DNA from 4 places in the Pantoea sp. E2023-21 genome. Region 1 is predicted to be linked to each of the others. Evidence: predicted binding sites of a transcription regulator. Region 1 holds the regulator's gene; each other region holds the start of a gene.
The links. Region 1 encodes Fur, which represses iron uptake genes when iron is present. Its sites were predicted from a motif close to ATAATAATGAGAACNACTATCAA; they were not measured.
Positions count from the first base shown of each region.

Region 1 (5,722 bases):
ATGCTGCATTTGCGACCTGTATTGGTATTCGTGATCACCCAGTACGGTGTGCCGGGAACGTGCTTAGGCTTGGTATGGGTGCCATTTTGCAGCAGCGTGTGCTCGTCGCCCGCAAAGTAGACGCGGGTACGGCCCTGCAGCGAGGCAGTAGCTTCAGCAAACGCAGCCGGATCAAGACGATAGAGCGTTGACAGTACCAACATAAAGCGGTTAACCGCCTTATTCTGCTCGGCATATTCATCGGAAAGCAGCAGTTCACGCACCGCACGAACGCGATCCTGAGGACGCGCTTCGCGGCTGGCAGATTGAGCTTCTTTCATTGATGCACCAGCGGCAGGCACAGCAGGTGCGCTCTGTCCGGCGGTGAACTTCAACATGCGGCGCAAAATATCTGAGGCGCTTTCACCAATGTGCTGCGTGTGGCTGGCAATATAACGGTAGAGTTCTTCGTCAACTTCAATCGTTTTCATCTTTTTCCGTACGATTCTGGCAAATGACAGAACCACGCATTATTGCAACGGCTTTAGCAAAATCCAGTCGTGCAAAATGTGAGCGGGTTCTAACATAAGGATTATAAAGTTAAATCCGTGGCAGCCGATAGCGTTGGCAACGTTTCCGGGCAAAAGTCGGAATATGCCCTAATGCCCACCGGCCTGACTGCTGGACAGGTGAATCCATGATAACCTAAGCCAAGGTCACAACCGTAAGAACTTTAGCCATGATTTTGAACGCCCGTCTGCAAACTGAACAATCTACCCCTGATGCCACGCCGATTCTGTTAATCCATGGTCTTTTTGGTAGCCTTGATAATCTTGGCGTGCTGGCGCGAGGTGTGCGCGATGCTCGTCCCACACTGCAGGTTGATGTGCGTAACCACGGCTTGTCCCCGCGAAGCGATGTGATGAACTATCACGCCATGGCACAGGACATTGTCGCAACGCTGGATGCACACAACATCGATCGCGCTGGCGTGATCGGCCACTCAATGGGTGGCAAAATCGCCATGGCGCTCAGCGCGATTGCGCCAGAACGCATTGAAAAAATGGTGATGATCGATATCGCGCCCGTTGATTATCAGACACGCCGCCATGACGAAATTTTTGCCGCTATTCGTGCCGTCACCGCTGCGGGCGTCACGCGTCGCAGTGAAGCCGCTGAAGTGATGCGTCAGCATATTGCTGAGGATGGCGTGATCCAGTTTATCCTTAAGTCTTTCGCTGAAGGCGAATGGCGCTTTAACGTGCCCGTGCTGTGGGATAACTACAGCACCCTATCCGGCTGGGAGGAAATTCCTGCGTGGTCGCATCCGGCACTGTTTATCCGCGGCGGCGATTCGCCTTATCTGGATAATCAGCATCGCGATGCCCTGCTGCGTCAGTTCCCGCAGGCGCATGCGCACGTGATCAACGGCGCCGGACATTGGGTGCATGCTGAGAAACCCGATGCGGTGTTACGCGCCGTTCGGCGTTTCTTTAACCTGTAAAAGCAAAAGCTTGCCGCTTGCGCTTTAGGATTGGCGTCAGGGAAGGCGCTGGAGTATGATGTCGCGCTAAAAATTTGCCACAGCGTGTTTTTCGCCGTGGTCGGGCCGATAATGTTTTAATCGCGCAGCGCCTTTCCGCCGTTCGCGCCCACTCAGTTTTACAAACCATGGCAAAAGAACAGACAGACCGCACTACGCTTGATCTCTTCGCAGACGAGCGGCGTCCTGGTCGCCCGAAAACTAGCCCGCTGACGCGTGATGAACAGTTACGCATCAACAAACGTAATCAGCTCAAGCGCGATAAAGTGCGTGGGCTGCGTCGTGTTGAGCTGAAGATGTCGAGCGAAGCGGTTGACGCGCTCAGCACGCTGGCCGATCAGCAAAATATCAGTCGCAGCGAATTGATTGAACAAATGCTGCTGGCACAGCTCAAACTGTCGTAACGCACGAAGACCGCACGCTGGAACACAAAGTCACGGCTTTACACGTTCCGCACTTTTTACCGGTCTGCTATTATTCGCATAACTGTGCAGTCAACTGACTTACATTCACAATCAGGATTTAAGAGGTTACCTAACCCATGGCAATCGTAGGCATTTTCTTCGGCAGCGATACCGGCAACACTGAAAATATTGCAAAGATGATCCAGAAACAACTGGGTAAAGATGTCGCCGAAGTGCATGACATTGCTAAGAGCACCAAAGAAGATCTCGAGGCTTTCGACATCCTGCTGCTGGGCATTCCAACCTGGTATTACGGCGAAGCGCAGTGTGACTGGGATGATTTCTTCCCGACGCTGGAAGAGATTGACTTCAATGGCAAGCTGGTAGCGTTGTTTGGTTGTGGCGATCAGGAAGATTACGCCGAGTACTTCTGTGATGCGATGGGCACCATCCGTGACATCATCGAGCCGAACGGTGCGGTGATCGTCGGTCACTGGCCAACTGAAGGCTATCATTTTGAAGCATCAAAAGGCCTGGCCGATGATAAAAACTTCCTTGGTCTGGCTATCGACGAAGATCGTCAGCCGGAATTGACCAACGAACGTGTTGAGAAGTGGGTTAAGCAGATCTTTGACGAGCTGCAGCTGAAAGAGATTATTGAAGCCTGATTCCCTGCTCTGCCCGATGTGGGCGTAATCTCACATCGGGTAACGGAATTTCCTATAAAAATAATAGCTACGGTTTTTTAACTTTTCCCCGCAAATCTGTAGAATACCCGCAATGGTCATCCGCTTATTCCTCTGGCAGTAGAATGAGGCTGAGTGAAATGGAATCCAAAACCCAAGCGTCATGAAGACGTTAGTGACATTATCCTTACAGCCTTTGGTGATTAAGGACGTTGCTTTGGTTTTCATTTCACTGCTTGAGTTCTATAATGAGACGCAAATGAGAATGCGCGTTGACCTAAACATTCAAGGCCCCTGCGCCGCAAGTGACTAGCAAAGTAACAGGACAATATCCGCATGACTGACAACAACTCCGCATTGAAGAAGGCTGGCCTGAAAGTCACGCTACCCAGACTGAAAATTCTGGAAGTGCTTCAGGGACCTGGCCCCGAGTCCCATCACGTCAGTGCGGAAGATTTGTACAAGCGCCTGATTGATATGGGCGAAGAGATTGGCCTGGCGACGGTGTATCGCGTTCTTAACCAGTTTGACGACGCGGGCATCGTAACCCGTCATAACTTTGAAGGCGGTAAATCTGTCTTCGAACTGACTCAGCAGCATCACCATGATCACTTGATTTGCCTGGATTGTGGCAAAGTTATCGAATTCAGCGATGAATCAATTGAAACGCGTCAGCGTGAAATTGCCACTCGCCATGGCATCAAACTCAGCAACCACAGCCTGTACCTCTACGGTCACTGTGCGCTGGGAGACTGCCGCGAAGACGACTCGCTCCACGATAAGTAATTGAGTGTGCTATGCAGTATAAAAAAACCGGCGCTTGAGCCGGTTTTTTTATACCTGAAATCAGGCAACGAAAGTTTCTTGCAGGTAACGCCAGCGAGGAATGGTGGTGCTGCAATCCAGTACCGCCAGTGAAATGCGGCTCTGATTGGTACCGTTCATCATCTGTAATTCACGATACTGAATCGTCACTTCCTCGCTTTGCTGCGAAATGATGGCGTGCTCACTGGTCGCAATGCGCATACCTTCACGCTGTCCCTGCAGCTGGCGAAAAAGCACTTCCATTTCGTTGAGATCCAATCTTTTGCCTTGCGGCGTCACCATTTTAAATTCGGGATGAAAGTACGACAAAAACAGGTCAATACTGTCGTCGCTACCTTCTGCCTGATTGAAAATACGTTCGATAAGCTGATGTAAAACGACCACGCTATGCTTAGCTTCCTGAGCGAGACTTGTCATTTTTTTTCCTTAGATAACCCGCGGAGCAACGTCTGAGAGCGCATAGCCTACCTGAAAAAAAGTTTTTCACACTGGCAAATGGGTTAATTATTCTAAAGTCAGAATAGTCGCAAATGAGGAATTATAGGCTTGATGAGGCGGGCAGCATAAAAGGTTGTAGCTTGCCAAATAGAGATAATAAAAAAGGGCGATTGCTCGCCCTTACATGATCATATCGCGTGATGTCAAAAACGCTTAATCGCCGATCTTTGCCCAGGTATCACGCAAGCCAACGGTGCGGTTAAACACCAGTTTGGATGGCTGTGAATACACACTATCAGCACAGAAATAACCTTCGCGTTCAAACTGGTACGCTGCCATTGGCTCGGCTACACGTAGACCTGGCTCAACGAAGCCTTGTTTAGTCTCCAGTGAGTTCGGGTTAATGGTGGTGAGGAAATCCTCAGCCGCGCCCGGATTTGGCACACTGAACAGACGATCATACAGGCGGAATTCCGCTGGCAACGCGTGAATAGCAGAAACCCAATGGATGACGCCTTTCACTTTACGGCCATCAGCTGGATCTTTGCTCAGAGTATCAACGTCGCAGGTACAGTAGATGCAGGTGATATTACCTTCATCGTCCTTCGCCACACGTTCGGCACGGATCACGTAGGCATTACGCAGACGCACTTCTTTACCCAGCACCAGACGTTTATATTGCTTGTTGGCTTCTTCACGGAAGTCAGCGCGATCGATCCACACTTCACGGCTGAATGGCACTTCACGCGTGCCCATCTCCGGTTTGTTCGGATGATTCGGCATGCTGATGATCTCTTCATGACCTGCAGGGAGGTTCTCGATTACGACCTTCAGCGGATCCATTACAGCCATGGCACGTGGCGCGTTTTCATTGAGATCGTCACGAATGCACGATTCTAATGACGCCATCTCCACGATATTGTCCTGCTTGGTTACGCCGATGCGGCGGCAGAACTCACGGATAGAAGCGGCGCTGTAACCACGACGACGCAGACCGGAAACGGTCAGCATGCGCGGATCGTCCCAGCCTTCTACAACCTTCTCGCTTACCAACTGAGTCAGTTTACGCTTCGACATCACGGCGTATTCCAGATTCAGGCGCGAGAACTCATACTGACGCGGATGCACTGGGATAGTGATGTTATCCAGCACCCAATCGTACAAGCGACGGTTATCCTGGAACTCCAGCGTGCAGAGAGAATGCGTAATGCCTTCAATCGCATCCGAAATGCAATGCGTGAAGTCGTACATCGGATAGATGCACCACTTGCTGCCGGTCTGATGGTGATCGGCAAACTTAATGCGGTACAGCACCGGATCGCGCATCACGATAAAGCTGGACGCCATATCGATTTTGGCACGCAGACAAGCTTTGCCCTCTTCGAAACCGCCATCGCGCATCTTCTGGAACAGCGCTAAGTTTTCTTCCACGCTGCGATCGCGATACGGGCTGTTTTTGCCCGGCGCCGTCAGGGAACCGCGATACTCACGAATTTCATCCGCCGACAGTTCATCAACGTATGCCAGACCTTTGTTAATCAGCTCAACCGCATAGTTGAACAATTGGTCGAAGTAGTCTGAGGAGTAACGAATGTTGCCGCTCCACTCAAAGCCCAGCCATTGCACGTCACGCTTAATGGATTCGACAAACTCCAGATCTTCTTTTACCGGATTAGTGTCATCGAAACGCAGATTGCACTCACCTTGGTAGTCTTGTGCGATACCAAAGTTCAGGCAGATAGATTTCGCATGGCCAATATGCAGATAACCATTGGGCTCAGGCGGGAAACGGGTATGCACACTGCTGTGCTTACCGCTCGCCAAATCTTCGTCGATGATCTGACGAA
Region 1 covers NZ_CP195344.1:319,896-325,617, reverse strand. Annotated here, with positions in the region: gene seqA (replication initiation negative regulator SeqA) at 1-470, opposite strand, end outside; gene ybfF (esterase) at 719-1,483, shown strand; gene ybfE (LexA regulated protein) at 1,651-1,926, shown strand; gene fldA (flavodoxin FldA) at 2,064-2,594, shown strand; gene fur (ferric iron uptake transcriptional regulator) at 2,949-3,398, shown strand; gene ACRQ84_RS01555 (hypothetical protein) at 3,459-3,854, opposite strand; gene glnS (glutamine--tRNA ligase) at 4,089-5,722, opposite strand, start outside.

Region 2 (5,722 bases), on a different replicon from region 1:
CACCTGACTTTGCGCGTGGTGGAAACGTCCCGCGCTCGACCATCCGTAAGAGCCGCCGAAGATGCCTTCCGGACCATAATTGTCGCCGACGCGTTGCAGCTCACGCGTCACTAATGCGTAAGCTTCATCCCAGCTCACCGCCACGTACTCATCGTTACCGCGACGATCGTCTGGGCCAGGCCCATTCTCCAGCCAGCCACGACGCACCATCGGACGGGAAACGCGCGCCGGATGGTTTAATGCGGTGCGGAAGTTTTGCAGGAGCGGACTCGGATCGGGATCGCCCTTGAACGGTTCAATGGTGAGCCGATCGCCCTGTTGCTGGGCATGAAAAGCGCCCCAATGGGCGCTGTGCATTACCGGTTTTTGCGTCATCACTGTTCCTGGCATTCATTGAAATCCAATCACTGCAGATAGGGTAGCGGCGCAATTTATTGCGCAATGCCGCAGCGACGAATGAAATTAAAAACAGCGCGATAAATCGCGCCGCTACGGTATGTGCATGCTGCAAGGGCTGAGGAAATTAAAGCACCGTTGCAATAAAGTTTCTTACGCGCCCGTTTTCCGGGTCGTCGAGGACTTGCTGGGTCGGCCCCGCCGCCACGATTTTGCCGCTTTCCATAAACACGATGTTGTCGGCAACCTCGCGGGCAAAACCAATCTCATGCGTGACCACCACCATGGTGATGCCGGAGTGCGCCAGCTGTTTAATCACCTGCAGCACTTCGCCAACCAGTTCAGGATCGAGCGCAGAAGTGGGTTCATCAAACAGCATCACGCCGGGATCCATTGCCAGCGCTCGGGCAATCGCCACACGCTGCTGCTGACCACCGGAGAGATTCTGCGGCCACTCTTCTTCGCGGCCTGACAAACCCACTTGCTTCAACAGCGACAGCGCTTTACTGGTCGCTTGCTGACGGCTCTGCTTCTTCACCCGCATCGGTGCATCCACGATATTTTGCAATACGGTACGGTGCGGGAACAGGTTGAACTGCTGAAACACCATGCCGATTTCGGCACGCTGACGCGCAACCTCACCGCTGCTTAACTCGTGCAGCGCCTGGCCTTTTTGCTTGTAGCCAATGATCTCGCCACCAATGCGAATGGTGCCGCCATCCAGTTTTTCCAGATGATTAATGCAGCGCAACAGCGTCGATTTTCCCGACCCGGACGGCCCAAGGATTACCGTGACTGACCCGGCGGGAATATCCAGATTCACTTCGTCAAGAATAGTGACGCCAGAGAAGCGCTTGGTGACTTTACGTAATGCGATGGCTTCACCCATTGCTGACGCTCCTTTCTGCTTTCGCCGCTGAGAAGCCCGGCAGCGATTTAAACAGGCTGCGTTTTTCCCGGCGTGTGACGCCACGACCAAAATAGCGTTCCACATAGAACTGACCCACTGACAGCACCGAGGTCATCAGCAGATACCACAAGGTTGCCACCAGCAGCAGCGGAATCACTTCATAGGTACGCTGGTAAATAATCTGCGCCGAGAACAGCACGTCCTGCAGCGAGATCACTGAGACCACCGCCGTGGTTTTCAACTGACCAATGATTTCGTTTCCGGCGGGCGGCATGATGGCGCGCATCGCCTGCGGCAGCACGGTGTGACGGAAAATCTGCGATGGACGATAGCCAAGCGCACGCGCGGCTTCCAGCTGGCCGTTGCCGACGCTTTGGATACCGGCACGCACAATTTCAGCAGCATAAGCAGATTGGTGCATCACCAGCGCGATCACCGCCGCACTGAATGGGCTCACCAGCGCGTTAGATTGCGTGCTCCAGAGTTCGCCGAGACCCGGGATAGACAGGGCGATGGTTGGATAGAGCGCCGCGATGTTGTACCACAGGAACAGCTGTACCAGCATCGGCACACCGCGGAAGAACCAGGTATAAAACCAGCTTACGCCCACCAGCACCGGATTGGAGGAGAGGCGCATCAGCGCCAGCACCGTACCGAAGGCAAAACCCAGCACCACAGAGATCGCGGTGAGCTGCAGCGTCATTACTACGCCTTGCAGGATCGATTCGCCGGTAAAGTTCTCCGCAATCACGCTCCATTCGAAGCGTGGGTTGTTAATCATCGAGTTCGCCATCGCCACCACGCACAACAGCACCACCAGCGCACTCAGCCAGCGTCCGTAATAACGTTTGCCGACGATTTTCAAATCGCCGGTGTGGTCGTGAATATCACTCATTGAAAGATTTCCTGATTGCGTTTGGCTTGTTTAACAGCGCCAAAGCCGATGCCCCAGGTATCGAGGATCTTGTTGTAGCTGCCGTCTTTGATCAATGAGTTGAGCGCGGCCTGTACGGCTGGCTCCAGCGCAGAGTCTTTCGGGAAAGCGACAGAAACTGGCGCGTCGTGAACGGTGATTTCGCCGCTCATGGTTAACGGTTTGATCACTTTAACCTGCCACAGCAGGCCTTCGTACGGGCCGAGGAACATGGGCACGCGACCGCTTACCACCGCCTGCACGCCAGCAGGACGATCCGGGAACACCGACACTTTGATCGGTTTTTTACCTGCGGCTTCACAGGCTTTGCTGGCGTCTTCAAGGCGCGTGACCTGCGTGGTGCCAGAACCGGCCCCCACTTCTTTACCGCAGACATCCGCAAGATCTTTGAATGGCGCAATATTGGCATCTTTACGCGAGATAATGCCAAGGCGGCTGGCATCGTAGTAACCGACGAAGTCGATGATTTTGGCACGCGTCGGCGTGGCGTTGATGTTGGAAAGCGCCACATCATAACGACCGGTTTTCAGGCCTGGAATAATGTTGTCGAAACCGCCGGTATCGCGCCATTGAACCTGGATTCCCAGACGCTCACCTACGGCATTCATGATATCGATTTCACGACCCGCCAGCGTTTTGTTGTCTTCTTTATAGAAGGTGGTTGGCGGCGTGTTGGGGTTGGTTCCGGCGACAATGTAGCCACGCTTTACCACATCCGCAGGCAGCAGGCTTTTCAGCGCAGGATCGGCCTGCACATGGATTGAGCTGTCAGTTGGCACGGATTCATCGGCGGCAAACGCGGTGTGGGCACTCAGAGCGAGCGCAATAAAAGTGATGCCTTTGGCGAGTTTCACTGGAACCTTTCTCCTGATTTATAAAATGTTTCCCCATCGGGAAAAGGCGTTGAGGTAGCGATGTTTTTTTCTCCAGACTCACCGCGCATCACGGCGTACAGTGGTTGGCATTTTCATCCTCATTACGTCCCTGCGTCATTCTCTGTGAAGATATACAGCGATCACAAATGCAAAAAATACATATCTATTCCCGAAAAATGGGAATAGAGAGACCAACGCCTTAAATCAGGCATTTCCGCGCAGGTGTGCGTAAAGAAAAGCGCGCGGATTTCAGATTTTACTAGCGAATCAATAACCTGCTTTTGCTGCTCGCAATGAATAAACGCTTCTTAGTCATAACAGATTCATCTAACCGATTAGGACTACCCCGCTTCAATTAACGTCGCCTCGGTGTGTAAAGGTTTGTCATGCCAGATATACAATGAGAAACGTTATCATTATCATGCGCATTTACTTACAATTGTTAACCTAACAGGGAGAAAAATTAAGTGAATGTAACCATGCGTGGCAAAAAGCGTCCGATTGCGCTTGTTTTAGCGGGAATGCTAACGTCGCCTGCCTTTGCCGTTGAAACAACCGAAAAGCTGGCTGACGATGAGTCGATGATTGTTACCGCCGAGCAGGAGCTCAAACAGCAACCGGGCGTATCCACGATTACGGCTGAAGACATCAAGAAAAATCCCCCTGTTAACGATCTCTCCGACATCATCCGCAAAATGCCCGGCGTTAACCTCACCGGTAACGGTGCCAGCGGCAGCCGCGGTAACAACCGTCAAATCGATATCCGCGGCATGGGCCCGGAAAATACTTTAGTGATGATCGATGGCGTGCCGGTTTCCTCGCGTAACGCGGTGCGCTACAGCTGGCGCGGCGAACGTGATTCTCGCGGCGATACCAATTGGGTGCCGGCTGAAATGGTTGAGCGTATTGAAGTGATTCGTGGCCCGGCTGCGGCACGCTACGGTTCTGGCGCGGCGGGCGGCGTGGTGAATATCATTACCAAGCGCCCTACTAACGATTGGCATGGCTCGCTATCGCTGTATACCAGCCAGCCCGAAAATGACAAAGAAGGCGATACCCGACGCGCTAACTTCAATCTCAGCGGCCCGCTGGCCGGTGATGCGTTGACGATGCGTCTCTACGGCAATATCAACCGCACCGATGCCGATGCGTTTGATATCAACACCGCCGAAAATGGTTCTTATGCCGCGGGCCGTGAAGGCGTGCGCAATAAAGACATCAACACCGTGCTTTCGTGGAAAATCACGCCGTTGCAAATCATCGACTTCTCTTACGGCTACAGCCGCCAGGGCAACATTTACGCCGGTGATACGCAAAACAGTAACAGCAACGCCAGCACCGACGGTTTAGTGGAATCGCTGTACGGCGATGAGACAAACCGCATGTATCGTCAAAGCTACGGCATCGCGCACAACGGTATCTGGGATTGGGGAACCTCAAAGTTCAATGTTAACTACGAGAAAACCAACAATACGCGTCTGCAAGAAGGCACTGCCGGTCGTACCGAAGGCATGATCAATAGCGATACTTATGCCACCAGCCGCCTGGAAAGCTACCGCGCGGGCGGAGAGATCAACTTCCCGCTACAGCTGCTGGTTGATCAAACCGTGACGCTGGGCGCGGAGTGGAATCGCGATGAGCTGAACGACCCAGCATCGATGCTTTCGGCCAGCGCTATCGGGGTGAATTTGCCGGACAGTTCAGGCGATCCGTCGCAGCGCAGCAGTAAAAACAGCGCCACCCTCAGTTCGCTGTTCTTCGAAGACAACATTGCCGCCACCGATAGCACCGAAGTGATTCCGGGCCTGCGCTTTGATTATCACGATCAATTTGGCGCGAACTGGAGCCCAAGCCTCAACGTTTCGCAAGGTCTGGGCGATTACTTCACGTTGAAAGCCGGTATTGCGCGCGTGTTTAAAGCCCCTAACCTTTATCAATCTACACCGGGTTATCTGCTCTCCACGCGTGGCAACGGTTGCCCGATTGGCCTCAGCCAATGTTATCTGCTGGGTAATCAGGATCTTGATGCGGAAACCAGCGTCAACAAAGAGATTGGGCTGGAATTCAGTGACCAAGGCTACGTCGCGGGCATAACCTGGTTCCGCAATGACTATAAGAACAAAATTGTCTCGGGCACCGAGCCGGTTTATTCCAGCAGCCGCCCGGTTTACAACGTGCTGCGCTGGGAAAACGGTGGCAAAGCGGTTGTTGAAGGACTGGAAGGTAATCTGACCATTCCTTTAATTGCCGACACGCTGGAATGGCGCTCTAACGCCACCTATATGTTCCGCTCCGAGAGCAAGAAAACCGGCAATCCGCTGTCAGTGATCCCGGAATTCACTATCAACTCGCAGCTAGAGTGGCAGGCGACGCAGGATCTCAGCGCTAACATCAACTGGACGCAGTATGGGCGCCAGAAACCGCGTCAGAATGTCGAGACCAATATCGATGCGTCCAGCATGACGACGCAGGAGATTAGTCCCTATTCGGTGTTTGGTTTGAACGCCAATTACGACATCACTAAAAACCTGCGCGCCAATGCCGGTATCAACAACCTGTTTGATAAACGCATTTACCGCGAAAACTCGGGCGCTTCAACCTATAACG
Region 2 covers NZ_CP195345.1:487,269-492,990, forward strand. Annotated here, with positions in the region: gene ACRQ84_RS21265 (molybdopterin-dependent oxidoreductase) at 1-375, opposite strand, end outside; gene ACRQ84_RS21270 (amino acid ABC transporter ATP-binding protein) at 524-1,285, opposite strand; gene ACRQ84_RS21275 (amino acid ABC transporter permease) at 1,278-2,201, opposite strand; gene ACRQ84_RS21280 (ABC transporter substrate-binding protein) at 2,198-3,094, opposite strand; gene ACRQ84_RS21285 (TonB-dependent siderophore receptor) at 3,595-5,722, shown strand, end outside.
Region 2: ACRQ84_RS21285 (TonB-dependent siderophore receptor) is a predicted target of Fur. The motif match lies at 3,516-3,538, and genes of this name have one in related genera.

Region 3 (5,722 bases), 390 kb from region 1:
GCAGTTTGCCGGTTATAACCGTGCGCTGCAGGCGCGTCGTTCGATTGGCTCACTGGCAAAACCGGCGACTTATCTCACCGCGCTGAGCCAGCCGAACAGCTATCGCCTCAACAGCTGGATCGCCGATGAGCCGATTGCGCTGAAACAGCCGAACGGCACCATCTGGAAACCGATGAATGACGATCGTCGTTTCAGCGGCAAAGTGATGCTGGTGGATGCGTTAACCAACTCCATGAACGTGCCAACGGTCAATTTGGGTATGACGCTGGGGTTGAACGCGGTGATGGATACCTGGACCAAGCTGGGCGTGCCGAAAGATCAGCTGCATCCGGTGCCCTCTATGCTGTTGGGTGCATTGAATCTGACGCCGATTGAAGTGGCGCAGGCGTTCCAGTCGATCGCCAGCGGCGGTAACCGCGCTGACCTTTCCGCTGTACGCTCGGTGATTGCCGAAGATGGCACCGTGTTGTATCAGAGCTATCCACAGGCACAGCGGGTTGAACCGGCGCAGGCTGCGTATCTGACGCTTTACACCATGCAGCAGGTGGCGGATCACGGTACGGCGCGTGCGCTGGGTGCGCGTTATCCTAAAGCCCATCTGGCGGGCAAAACCGGTACCACCAATGATCTGATCGACAGCTGGTTTGCCGGTGTTGATGGCAAAGAAGTGGCGATTACCTGGGTGGGCCGCGATAACAACCAGAGTTCGAAGCTCTACGGGGCCAGCGGTGCGATGCAGCTTTACCGCCGCTATCTCGACAACCAGGCACCGATGCCGCTGGTGCTGACGCCGCCGGAAGATATCACGCAGATGAATGTCGATTCTGCCGGTAACTTTATCTGCGGTACGGGCAGCAGCACATGGCGTTCGCTGCCAGTCTGGTCTCTGGATCCGAATGCGCTGTGTCAGCAGCAGCAAGAGCAGGTTCAGCAACAACAGCAGCAGTTGCAGCAACAGCAACAGCAGGAACAACAGCAACAGCAGCAACAACAGCAACAACAGCAACCGCAGAATGAACAGAAAGATTCTGACGGCGTGGCAGGTTGGATTAAAGATATGTTCGGCAGCAAATAAGTTGCCGAGAAAACCAAGGGCGCTGCGGCGCCCTTTTTCATACTTAAGTCTTGTTGAATGGTCTTAGCGAGGCACAAATAATGTCAGCGATTTTTTCACCTGCCGTTTTTTCTTCAATTTGCAGTTCTTCCATCAAAACCTGCCCCCGGCTGGCTTTCATCGGATCGCGTCCAGCGACGATATTGTCGACGAAAGTGAAAATATCCTCCTCCTGCCAGGCCACGTCGTAGGCGTTATAGATAAAGTCAGCGGTGCGATTCAGGCCATAACAGCTTTCATGAGTCAGGTAGAGAATCGGTTTGTTCGACGGCAAATATTCGAACAAGAATGAACCCGCGTCGGCGAGCAATGCATCCGATCGGGCAAAAGTGAGTTTGTAATCATGCCCGCTATCCCACTCCACATTAGCGCGATGTTGTGCGGCATTAAGCAGTTGGTGATAGAGGCTGCGCGCGGCTGGGCTAGCATCCCCCATCCACTGACTCAGCAGCGGGTGAGGGCGAATGATCAGATGGATATCGTCACGTTCAATCAGCTTTAAAAAAGCGGCGCCGTAGATCGTGAAGGTGGTAGACATTTTGCGACCGTCAGGCAGCACAAAATGCGGCGTCCACAGCAACGTTTTGACCTTTGTGGCTGGCTTCTCGTCGTGGAGATGAAAGCGTCGCTGATAATGGTCAAACTTGGGGTGACCCGTCACATAAACGTGATCGTTGCCCGCGTCGCACTGAATACCAAACTCCGCTTTATGCCGCGCCGAACGAGAAAAAATCCACGTCGCCAGATTCTGGCACAGCAAATTAAATTGATAGCGCTGGACCTCTTCACTGATGCCGCTGTCGAGCGCATAAGGGATGTAAGCGATCTTCACGCCGCGTTCGTGCAAATATTCGCTGCGAAACGCTTCGGGTCGCGCTTCGTCGTAAGGGTTCTGCAGAAACACCACGTCCGGCTGACGGTCCTCCAACCGATACGCTTCAAATCCTGTGTAGTCGAGCCCTCTGTCGCGCAGAATGCCGCGCTGAATGTCGCCATTAACATCGCTCGCCTTCCAGTTGAGGTATGGCACCACCACGATGCGGCAATCGAACGCGGGGTTGGCCTGCATCGCGTCAATCACCGATTCAAAGTTCGTCCAGCCCGGCGGCCACTGGAAGTAAAAGTCGACTTTAATTGGGCCGGAGGTGGAGGGCGTGAATTTAGCAGGCGCAACGATTTGACTTAACGGCTTTCTGAAGAGCGTGCGGTAATCTACCGTTCTATTTTCGATATCGCTTTTATCGAGGCGCTGTGCACCGGCGTTGGGGAAGACGCCCAGCCATAGATCCCGCTGCATCAGGCTATTCCAATGCACATCCAGCGCATAGTCTGCCTGTGCGCCGCCCTGCAATTGAGCGTGTAGTGCCGCGCGATAATTCCCGATTAAGGTGGCGTAATAGTGCTGGTTAACAATATAGGCACATGCGCACCATGCGAAATTGGCACGTACAATATAGTTCACGCTGTTTAACGGCGTTACCCGACGATAATTTGCCGCCAGGAAAGCCACCTGCCAGTTAATGTTGGGCAGAGCGGTAAAGTAGCGATTGAGATTGTCGTAATTCGCCTGTGTTTCATTAAAGGCGAAGTCATCTTCAAGAATCAGCACGCGATCCCAGCCGTTGTCCCGCGCCATCTCCAGCGCCGCGATATGCGATTGCGTACAGCCGATGAACCCTTTTTCATGTTTTATCGCATCAAGACGTACGATTTTGTCGCTCGGCACGCCCAGTTTTTTGAGCTGCCTGGTGATGCGGGTTAATCGGTCTTTGCGTTTTTTTAAATTGATGAAAATAACGCGTTCAACAATATTCCAGTTTATTGAGGGCATGACATGGTCTGTATGAAGAGGGATGCCTGCTGTAAGCAAATATCGGGCCACTTTATAAATTGTTGATTGTCTTATTTATCGCGATTGAAAGCGGCTTCTGGAAGGGAATGAACTTCCTCTTTGCGGCAATGCTCCTTCCGTTAAAGGGGCAGCGAAATGCTTCGATGCATTTTTATTATTCTCGATCATAAACATGCGCGATCTGGTCGCAAACGCCCCGCCAACAGCCATTAGACGTTGCGAATATGGCGGGATTTCGCCTAAAATCCGTCCGTCATAATAATCATTCTCGTTTGTATTCGCCTGCATCGACTTTTTTCGAGAGACCTCATTTATGAATACGCGAAAGACTCATCCTTGTTCTTTACGTCCAGGCTCATCCCGCCGTCCACTGGCCTGGCTTATTTCCCTGACGTTGGGCACGTTAAGCGCACAGGCGCTGGCTGAAGATACCGTGGTGGTTAGCGCCGACGGTGGCAGCGGCGTCGCACAAGAGAAAGCGTGGGGCCCGTCGCCGACCATCGCAGCCAAACGCAGCGCCACTGGCACCAAAACCGATACGCCGATTGAGAAGAACCCGCAGTCAATCTCTGTGGTCACGCAGGAAGAGATGGCGATGAAAAACGTCACCAGCGTGAAAGGGGCTTTCAACTACACGCCAGGCGTATTAACCGGTAATCGCGGCAGCTCCAATGTGATCGATGCGTTGTCGATTCGCGGCTTCAGCGAAACCAACACCAACCAATATCTTGATGGCCTAAAACTACAGGGTGATAACTACTCTGAGTTCGCTATCGATCCCTATTTTCTTGAGCGTGCCGAGCTGTTGCGCGGTCCGGTTTCGGTGCTGTATGGCAAGAGTAATCCGGGCGGCGTAGTGTCGCTGGTAAGCAAGCGTCCAACGCAGGAGACGCTGCGTGAAGTGCAGTTCCAGATGGGCACCAATAATCAGTTTTCCACCGGTTTCGATTTCGGCGGCGCGCTGGATGATGACGGCGTTTACAGCTATCGCCTGACCGGACTCGCACGCAGCGCCGACGCACAGCAGGATATGAATAAAGAGAAGCGCTATACCATCGCGCCATCGTTCAGCTGGCGTCCGGATGAAAACACGCGCTTCGATCTGCTGACCTACTTCCAGAACGAACCGGAAACCGGCTACTACGGTTGGTTGCCGCGTCAGGGCACCGTGGTGGGGATGACGCGCCCGGACGGCAGCAGCTATAAATTGCCAACCAACTTTGATGAAGGCGAAGACAGCAACAAGATTTCGCGCAGCACCAAGATGGTGGGCTACAACTTCGAGCACAGTTTCAACGAGACATGGACGGTACGACAGAATCTGCGTTATGCGGATTTGAGAACCGATTATCGTAGTATTTATGGCAATGGTTATCTTCCTGCATCGCAACAAATCACCCGCGGTTCAGCGGTTTCCAATGAAAAACTCAATCAGTTTGCCGTCGATAACCAGGCACAGGCCAAATTCGCCACAGGCCAGGTTGATCACACGTTGTTGCTGGGTGTCGATTTCCAGCGCACCCGCAACGACATTGATGCGCAGTTTGGTACTGCATCACCGTTGAGTGCGGTAAATCCGCAATACGGCAACGATAGCGTGACGCCGTTTGCCGACCCTTATCAGCATCTTAATAAGCAACGTCAAACCGGCTTGTATGCACAGGATCAGATGGAGTGGAACCGCTGGGTGTTCACTCTTGGCGGCCGCTACGATTACGCCATGAACTCGGTCTACGACCGCGTAACGGATAAAGTTGATCGTCAGAACGATCAGGCTTTCACCTGGCGTGGCGGTCTGAACTATGTGTTTGATAACGGCATCGCGCCTTACTTCAGCTACAGCGAAGCTTTTATCCCGAATGCGGGCTCGACTTATGGTGGCGAAGCCTTCGATCCTTCGCGTGCCAAACAGTATGAAGCGGGGGTGAAATACGTACCGAAAGACCGTCCAGTGGTGTTGACGGCGGCGGTGTATCAGTTGACCAAAACCAAAAACCTGACGGCCGATCCGGACACGGTTAATCATCCATTTGCCAGTATTCAGAGTGGTGAGATCCGTTCACGCGGCGTGGAGCTGGAAGCTAAAGCGGCGCTGAATGCCAACATCAATATGACCGCGTCTTATACCTACACTGATGCGGAATACACCGAAGACACAAATCTCAAGGGTAAAACGCCGGTGCAGGTGCCGAAGCATATGGCATCGCTGTGGAGCGATTACACCTTCCATGAGACGGCGTTGTCGGGCGTGACCGTGGGTGCGGGTGTGCGTTATGTGGGTGAGAGCAAAGGGTTGTACGCCGATACAGAGCAGAACGGCAGTAACTCAAACCAAAACTTCGACGTAGCCGGTTACACCACCGTTGATGCCGCACTGAAATACGATCTCGCACGCTTTGGTATGCCGGGCTCAACCATCGGCGTTAATGTGAATAACCTGTTCAACCGTGAATATGTCGCCAGCTGCTACCGCGATTACGCCTGCTATTGGGGCGCTGAGCGCCAGATCGTTGGTACCGCGACCTTCCGCTTCTGATACTGATAAAAAGGGCGCTTAGGCGCCCATTAACCAGGGATTATCATGCAGCATCCGCACCATGCAGAAACCACCTTCAGGCTGGATAACGTCAGTTTTCGTGTGCCAGGCCGCACGCTGTTGCATCCGCTGTCTCTCACCTTTGCAGCGGGCAAAGTTACCGCGCTGATTGGCCATAACGGCTCAGGCAAATCCACGCTGCTAAAAATGCTCGGTCGTC
Region 3 covers NZ_CP195344.1:4,033,423-4,039,144, forward strand. Annotated here, with positions in the region: gene mrcB (bifunctional glycosyl transferase/transpeptidase) at 1-1,075, shown strand, start outside; gene ACRQ84_RS18770 (glycosyl transferase) at 1,119-2,945, opposite strand; gene fhuA (ferrichrome porin FhuA) at 3,280-5,502, shown strand; gene fhuC (Fe3+-hydroxamate ABC transporter ATP-binding protein FhuC) at 5,548-5,722, shown strand, end outside.
Region 3: fhuA (ferrichrome porin FhuA) is a predicted target of Fur. The motif match lies at 3,222-3,244, and genes of this name have one in related genera.

Region 4 (5,722 bases), 660 kb from region 1:
ATCGGCGTCGCTCTGCTCATTCGGTTGGGCGGTATAGAACACCGGAATGCCCTGCGCTTTACAGTAGGCGCGCAGGCGCGCGATGTTCTCGACGACCTGGTTCACCAGCGGGCTATCTTCACCCCAGAAATTGAGGAAGTAAGCCTGCATATCGTGAATCAGCAGCGCGGCACGCTGGGGTTCCACTGCCCACTTCACTTTATTGGTTGGCAGTTCAGTCGCTGCAGGCAGCGCGTAAGAATTCAGTTTTGGAATAGCCATTGCAATCTCCGGAACAGGTCAGGCTTGCGCTTGTTGATCGGCAAGCTGTTGGCGTAAACGTTTTTTATCCACCTTGCCGACAGGCGTCAGCGGCAGGGCATCTACGCAGGTAATACGGTCAGGTAATTTGAACTCGGCCACGCCCAGCTCACGCAGATGGCGACGCAGCGCCACGGCTTTAAGCGGTTGGCTGGCGACAATAAAGGCGCAGCTCTTTTCGCCCATCAGCTCGTCGTTCATTGACACCAGCGCGGCGTGGATCACATCAGGATGACGCTGTAGCAGGTTTTCGATCTCTTCCGCAGCGATCTTCTCGCCACCACGATTGATCTGATCCTTTTCGCGCCCTTGCACGGTGATGTAGCCTTGCGCGTTGATCTCAATCAGATCGCCCGAACAGTAAAATCCGTTGGCATCGAAGCTGGCAGCGTTGTGTTCCGGGCTCTTGTAGTAGCCACGGAAGGTGTAGGGGCCACGCGTCATCAGGCGGCCAACGGTGCCGGTTGGCAGCGCATTGCCGTGCTCATCAGCAACCCACACTTCGTCGTCTTCAGAAATCGGACGGCCTTGCGTAGTGAGAATGGTTTCCTCATCGTCACCAAAGCGGGTGTAATTCACCAGCCCTTCGGCCATGCCGAACACCTGCTGCAACTGGCAACCGATTTCGGTCTGAATACGTGCAGCCAGCGTTTCGCCCAGTTTGGCGCCGCCCACCTGAATGCGCTGCAGCGAGGCCAGCTGTTTATTGCTGCCCCATTCCTGAATCGCCTGTAACCACAAGCTCACCGCAGGCGGCACTAAACCGGTATCGGTGACCTGATGCTTCTCAATCAGCGGGAAGCACAACGTGGCGCTGGGATCGGCGGCCAGAATCACCTGCCCACCGGCGTAGAACACGCCCAACGATCCGGGTGAGCTCATCGCAAAGTTGTGCGGTGCGGGCAGGGCGATAAGATAACGCGTTTCGGCGGTCACCTCGCAGATCTCATCACTGGCGCGAATGCTGTAGTAATAGTCATTATGCGTGCGTGGAATCAGCTTCGGTGTGCCGGTGCTACCACCGGAGAGCTGGAAAAACGCCACTTCATCGGCGGCGGTTGGCGACGCGACGAAATCCGCTGCGGCTTCCGCCATCAGCGCTTCCAGCGTGTTTTCCGGCTGATTGTCATTACGCAGAATGACCTGTTGTAGTGAAGGCTGCGCGGCGCACAGCGCGCTAATAAAGGTGTCGTCAGCAAACAGCGCGTGGGTGCGATCGGCAATCAGCAGTTTCGGCTCGATCTGCGCGGCATAGGCGCTCAGTTCGGTGCGCTGATGACTGAACAGCGCGAAGACTGATGCTACGCCGAGCTTGAACAGCGCAAACACCGTGACATAAAAATCGGCCACGTTGCCGAGTTGCACCAGCGCAGTATCACCGTTTTGCAGGCCACGACGCTGTAGCGCGGCGGCCAGGTTGCTGCTCAGTACATCCAATTCGCGATAGCTAATTTGACGATCGCCATCAATCACCGCAATGGCATCGTTGTGCTGATGGCGCGCCAAAATGTCGGTCATCGGCACATCCAGCCAGTAGCCTTTTTCACGGTAGCGCGCAGCCAGATCGTCCGGCCAGCGAGTATAGGGAATGCTCATGCTCTTTCCTTTATTGCAGTCCAAAGGCGCGCAACATGGTGTCCAGCTTCACGCCGGTTTCGCGCCACTCTGATTCGGGTTGTGAATCGGCAACAATGCCCGCGCCGGCAAACAGGCGCACGCGGGTGCCCTGTACGGTGCCGCAGCGGATGGTGACCACCCATTCGCCATTGCCCTCGCTATCGCACCAGCCAACGATGCCGCCGAACAATTGACGATCAAAAGGTTCCAGCTGCTGGATGAGCTGCTGCGCGCGTTGATGCGGGAAGCCGCTCAGCGCCGGGGTGGGATGCAGCAAGCAGGCCAGCGACAGCGCATTTTCGCGCTCATCCTGCGCTTCGCCATCGATTTGCGTGGCCAGATGCCACAGCGTGGCAGTGGTAATCAGCGAAGGAATGGTTGGCACCGACAGCAAACGGCTGCGCGGCTGCAACGTGTCGCGCATCGCGTCGGTCACTAGCTTATGCTCATGACGATCTTTGCGGGAATCCATTAGCGTTTCGCCAGCGGCGCGATCCTGCTGTGCATCGTCATGACTGCGCCGCGCCGAGCCCGCCAGCGGGCAAGAGCTAAAATCGCGCCCCTGTTTGCGCAGCATCAGTTCCGGACTGGCGCCAATCAGCGCACCGCCTTGCGGCAGCGGCAGATGGAAATGGTAGCTGTTGGGGTTCTGCGCAATCACGCGCTGCATCAGTGCTGCGGTATCAACCGGCTGTTCGGTAACGATATCCATCAGACGCGACAGCACCACTTTATCCAGATCGCCGCGCTGCGTGGCCGCCACCGCATCTGCCACCATCGTGGTAAACACATCGTGGTCCGGCACCGCGGTGCGACGACGCACCTGTGGCAGATCGCTGACGTTTTCCGGCAGCGCGTTTTGCAGGTCGACGCGATTAAACGTCTGATAGGATTCAGGAATAAACAGCGCAGCAGGCTGGCTGACGTCAAACGGGATCGCCCCGACCAGAATCGGATTATCGATGCCCTGTTTTTTCGCCGCCGCAAAGTGCTGCCGCAGCTGTAGTTGAAAATCACCATCAAGCGACGCAGCATCCTCTACCGGTGCAGTCACAGTGGTATAGCATCCTTGCGTTGCCAAACTACGCCACGGCGAGGTAAAGAGGAAACCACGGCTTAGCGCGGAATAATCCTTCAGCCAGGCATTTTCAAACGTGGAAGATTCCACCATAATTTTCACCTATAAATGATAAGATTATTAAGAATGATTATCATTTTTATTATGGGCCAGTAACCTACGTCGATTGGATAAACGTGTCAATCCATTCGCGGGATTTCACGCGCGTTTAGACGTAATCAGGCGCTGACGCTAAGCAGGGCAATATGCTAAAAAGTGGACCAAAACTTATGAATAAATGCGGTTTTTGGGGCCTTGCAGCCCTTATGTGTGTTTTCCAGATTTTCACCAACGTCGCGCATGCCGAGCAAGGCTGGCCGCGCACCGTGCAGGGCGCTAACGGATCGATCACGCTGAACAAAGCGCCGCAGCGCATTGTGTCGACCAGCGTTACGCTGACCGGATCGCTGCTGGCCATTGATGCGCCGGTGATCGCTTCCGGCGCGACGGCGCCGAACAGTCGCCTGGCTGACGATCAGGGATTCTTCCGCCAGTGGAGCGATGTTGCCAAAAAACAGCATCTTCAACGTTTATACATCGGTGAGCCGAATGCCGAAGCGGTTGCTGCGCAAGCGCCGGATCTGATTATTGTCAGCGCCACCGGCAACGATTCCGCCCTCAAGCTCGCCGACCAGTTTTCCGCCATCGCCCCGACGCTGGTGATCAATTACGACGACAAAAGCTGGCAGGATGTCGTCACGCTGTTAGGTCAGGCGACCGGTCATGACGCGCAGGCGGCGCAGCGCATTAACGCTTTCGACGACCGTGAGGCGGCGCTGAAAAAAGCCATCACGCTGCCGCCGCAGCCGGTCTCCGCCATGGTGTGGAACGGCGGCGGACGCGCCGTCAATCTGTGGACCGCCGCCTCGGCACAGGGCAAGTTGCTGGAACAGTTGGGCTTCACTCTGGCAGCGCCACCCGCCACGGTTGAGCAGGGGCACAGCATGGGTCAGCGTAAAGACATCATTCAGCTGTCGGGCGAAAATGTCGCCAGCGGCCTGACCGGTAAAACCTTCCTGCTGTTTGCTGCTGACGATAAAACCACGGCGTCGGTGCTGAGCAATCCGTTCCTCGCGCAAAACGCCGCGGTGCAAAACAAGCAGGTTTACGAAATGGGTGTCGATTCGTTCCGTCTCGATTACTACAGCGCCAGCAATTTGCTCGCGCGTTTGGAAAAGCTGTTCGTTAAATCATGATGCCTGTTCCGCCAGCGCTGGCGCTGGCGGATGGTAACGACGTAAACGCCCCATCACCCACCACATCACAATGCCCAGCAGCGCCGCCGCAAAGCCAAACACTGCGGCGGCCTGCGGTGGCAGCAGCCATGAACCCATTGCGCCAATCACCGCCGCACCAATCGCATCACCGGTCACGTTCTGCGCGGTCCACAAGCCGTTGATGCGGCCTAACAAATGATCCGGCGTTAATGCCTGAATCATCGCGTATTGCACCAGGCTGTTGATGGCGCTGAAGTAACCAAACGCCACCAGACAGGCTAACGCCAGCGGCAGATTCGGCATCAGGCTAAACAAACCCAACGCGATAAACGCCGCAATGGCGCTACCAAGCACCAGTTGTCCAGGACGCGCAGCGTGTTTCAGTTTACCGCTGGTGAACGCGCCGATCGCGGCCCCAAGCGGCACCGCGGCGTACATTAAGCCAAGCTGGTCAGCGCTCACTGACCAATGCGGTGCGAGAGAGGGATAGAGCACGCGCACCGCGCTGGCTAAGGTCACCAGCGCCCCAATCAGCGCCACCATGCCGACAATTGGACTGGCGAAGAGAAATTGCACGCCAGCCGCGAGGGATTTCAGCGGATGTTCACGCGGCTGCGGTGGAGGCGGCAAGGTGGGCAATTTCAGCAGCGTTAGCACGGTGAGCAGTGTACCGAATGCGGCAAGTGCGTAATTCCACATCACGCCGCCGTGGGCAATCACCAGACCGGCAATCGCCGGTGATAAAATCGAACCAAAGCGCACCGTTAACATGGTGATAGCGCCTGCCTGCATAATGTTTTCCCGACCCACCAGGGCCGGCGTCGCTGCCAGCAGCGCGGTGACGCCAATCGCGCCGAAGAAGCCATCCCAGAAGCCGAGCAGATAAACGGCGATTAATGAAGGTTCCGGCAGCGCGGCGTTGATCGCCAGTGCGATAAAGCCTAAGCCGCAGGTGGATCGGGCAAACAGGATCAGCTTCTTACGCTCATGGCGATCCGCTAATACGCCGCCGGTCAGCAGGCCGATAAACATGCCAGCAGCAGCCAGCGTCACCGCCAATCCCACCAGCAGCGGTGAATGGGTCAGGTGCTGAATCTGCACCGGCACCGCCACGGCAAGCATGCCGAGCGCGACAATCGAGATAAAACGCGCGATAAACACCGCGCGAAAAGCCGGATGGGTTTTCAGCAGCGAGAGATCGATAAAGTGGGAAGATTTGTTCATGTGTTCGCCTTATTGCACCAATTTTCCTCATCGTCCGCGAGGCGAGTCATGGTAACATAGCTAAACGCGAGTAATAACGATAACCATTATCAAGTTACATCGCGCATGCGACGACGTTGAACAGTGAAGGTTTAGAACGCTATGCGCCAGATTCGTGCATTAGCAGGCTCAGGGATTCTGCTCTTGCTCCTCATCGCGCTCAGCTTAATGCTGGGGGCAAAATCAATACCGCTTCCCGATGTATTTC
Region 4 covers NZ_CP195344.1:3,762,274-3,767,995, forward strand. Annotated here, with positions in the region: gene ACRQ84_RS17580 (isochorismatase family protein) at 1-261, opposite strand, end outside; gene ACRQ84_RS17585 ((2,3-dihydroxybenzoyl)adenylate synthase) at 280-1,896, opposite strand; gene ACRQ84_RS17590 (isochorismate synthase) at 1,907-3,088, opposite strand; gene fepB (Fe2+-enterobactin ABC transporter substrate-binding protein) at 3,265-4,230, shown strand; gene entS (enterobactin transporter EntS) at 4,225-5,475, opposite strand; gene fepD (Fe(3+)-siderophore ABC transporter permease) at 5,617-5,722, shown strand, end outside.
Region 4: ACRQ84_RS17590 (isochorismate synthase) is a predicted target of Fur. The motif match lies at 3,116-3,138, and genes of this name have one in related genera.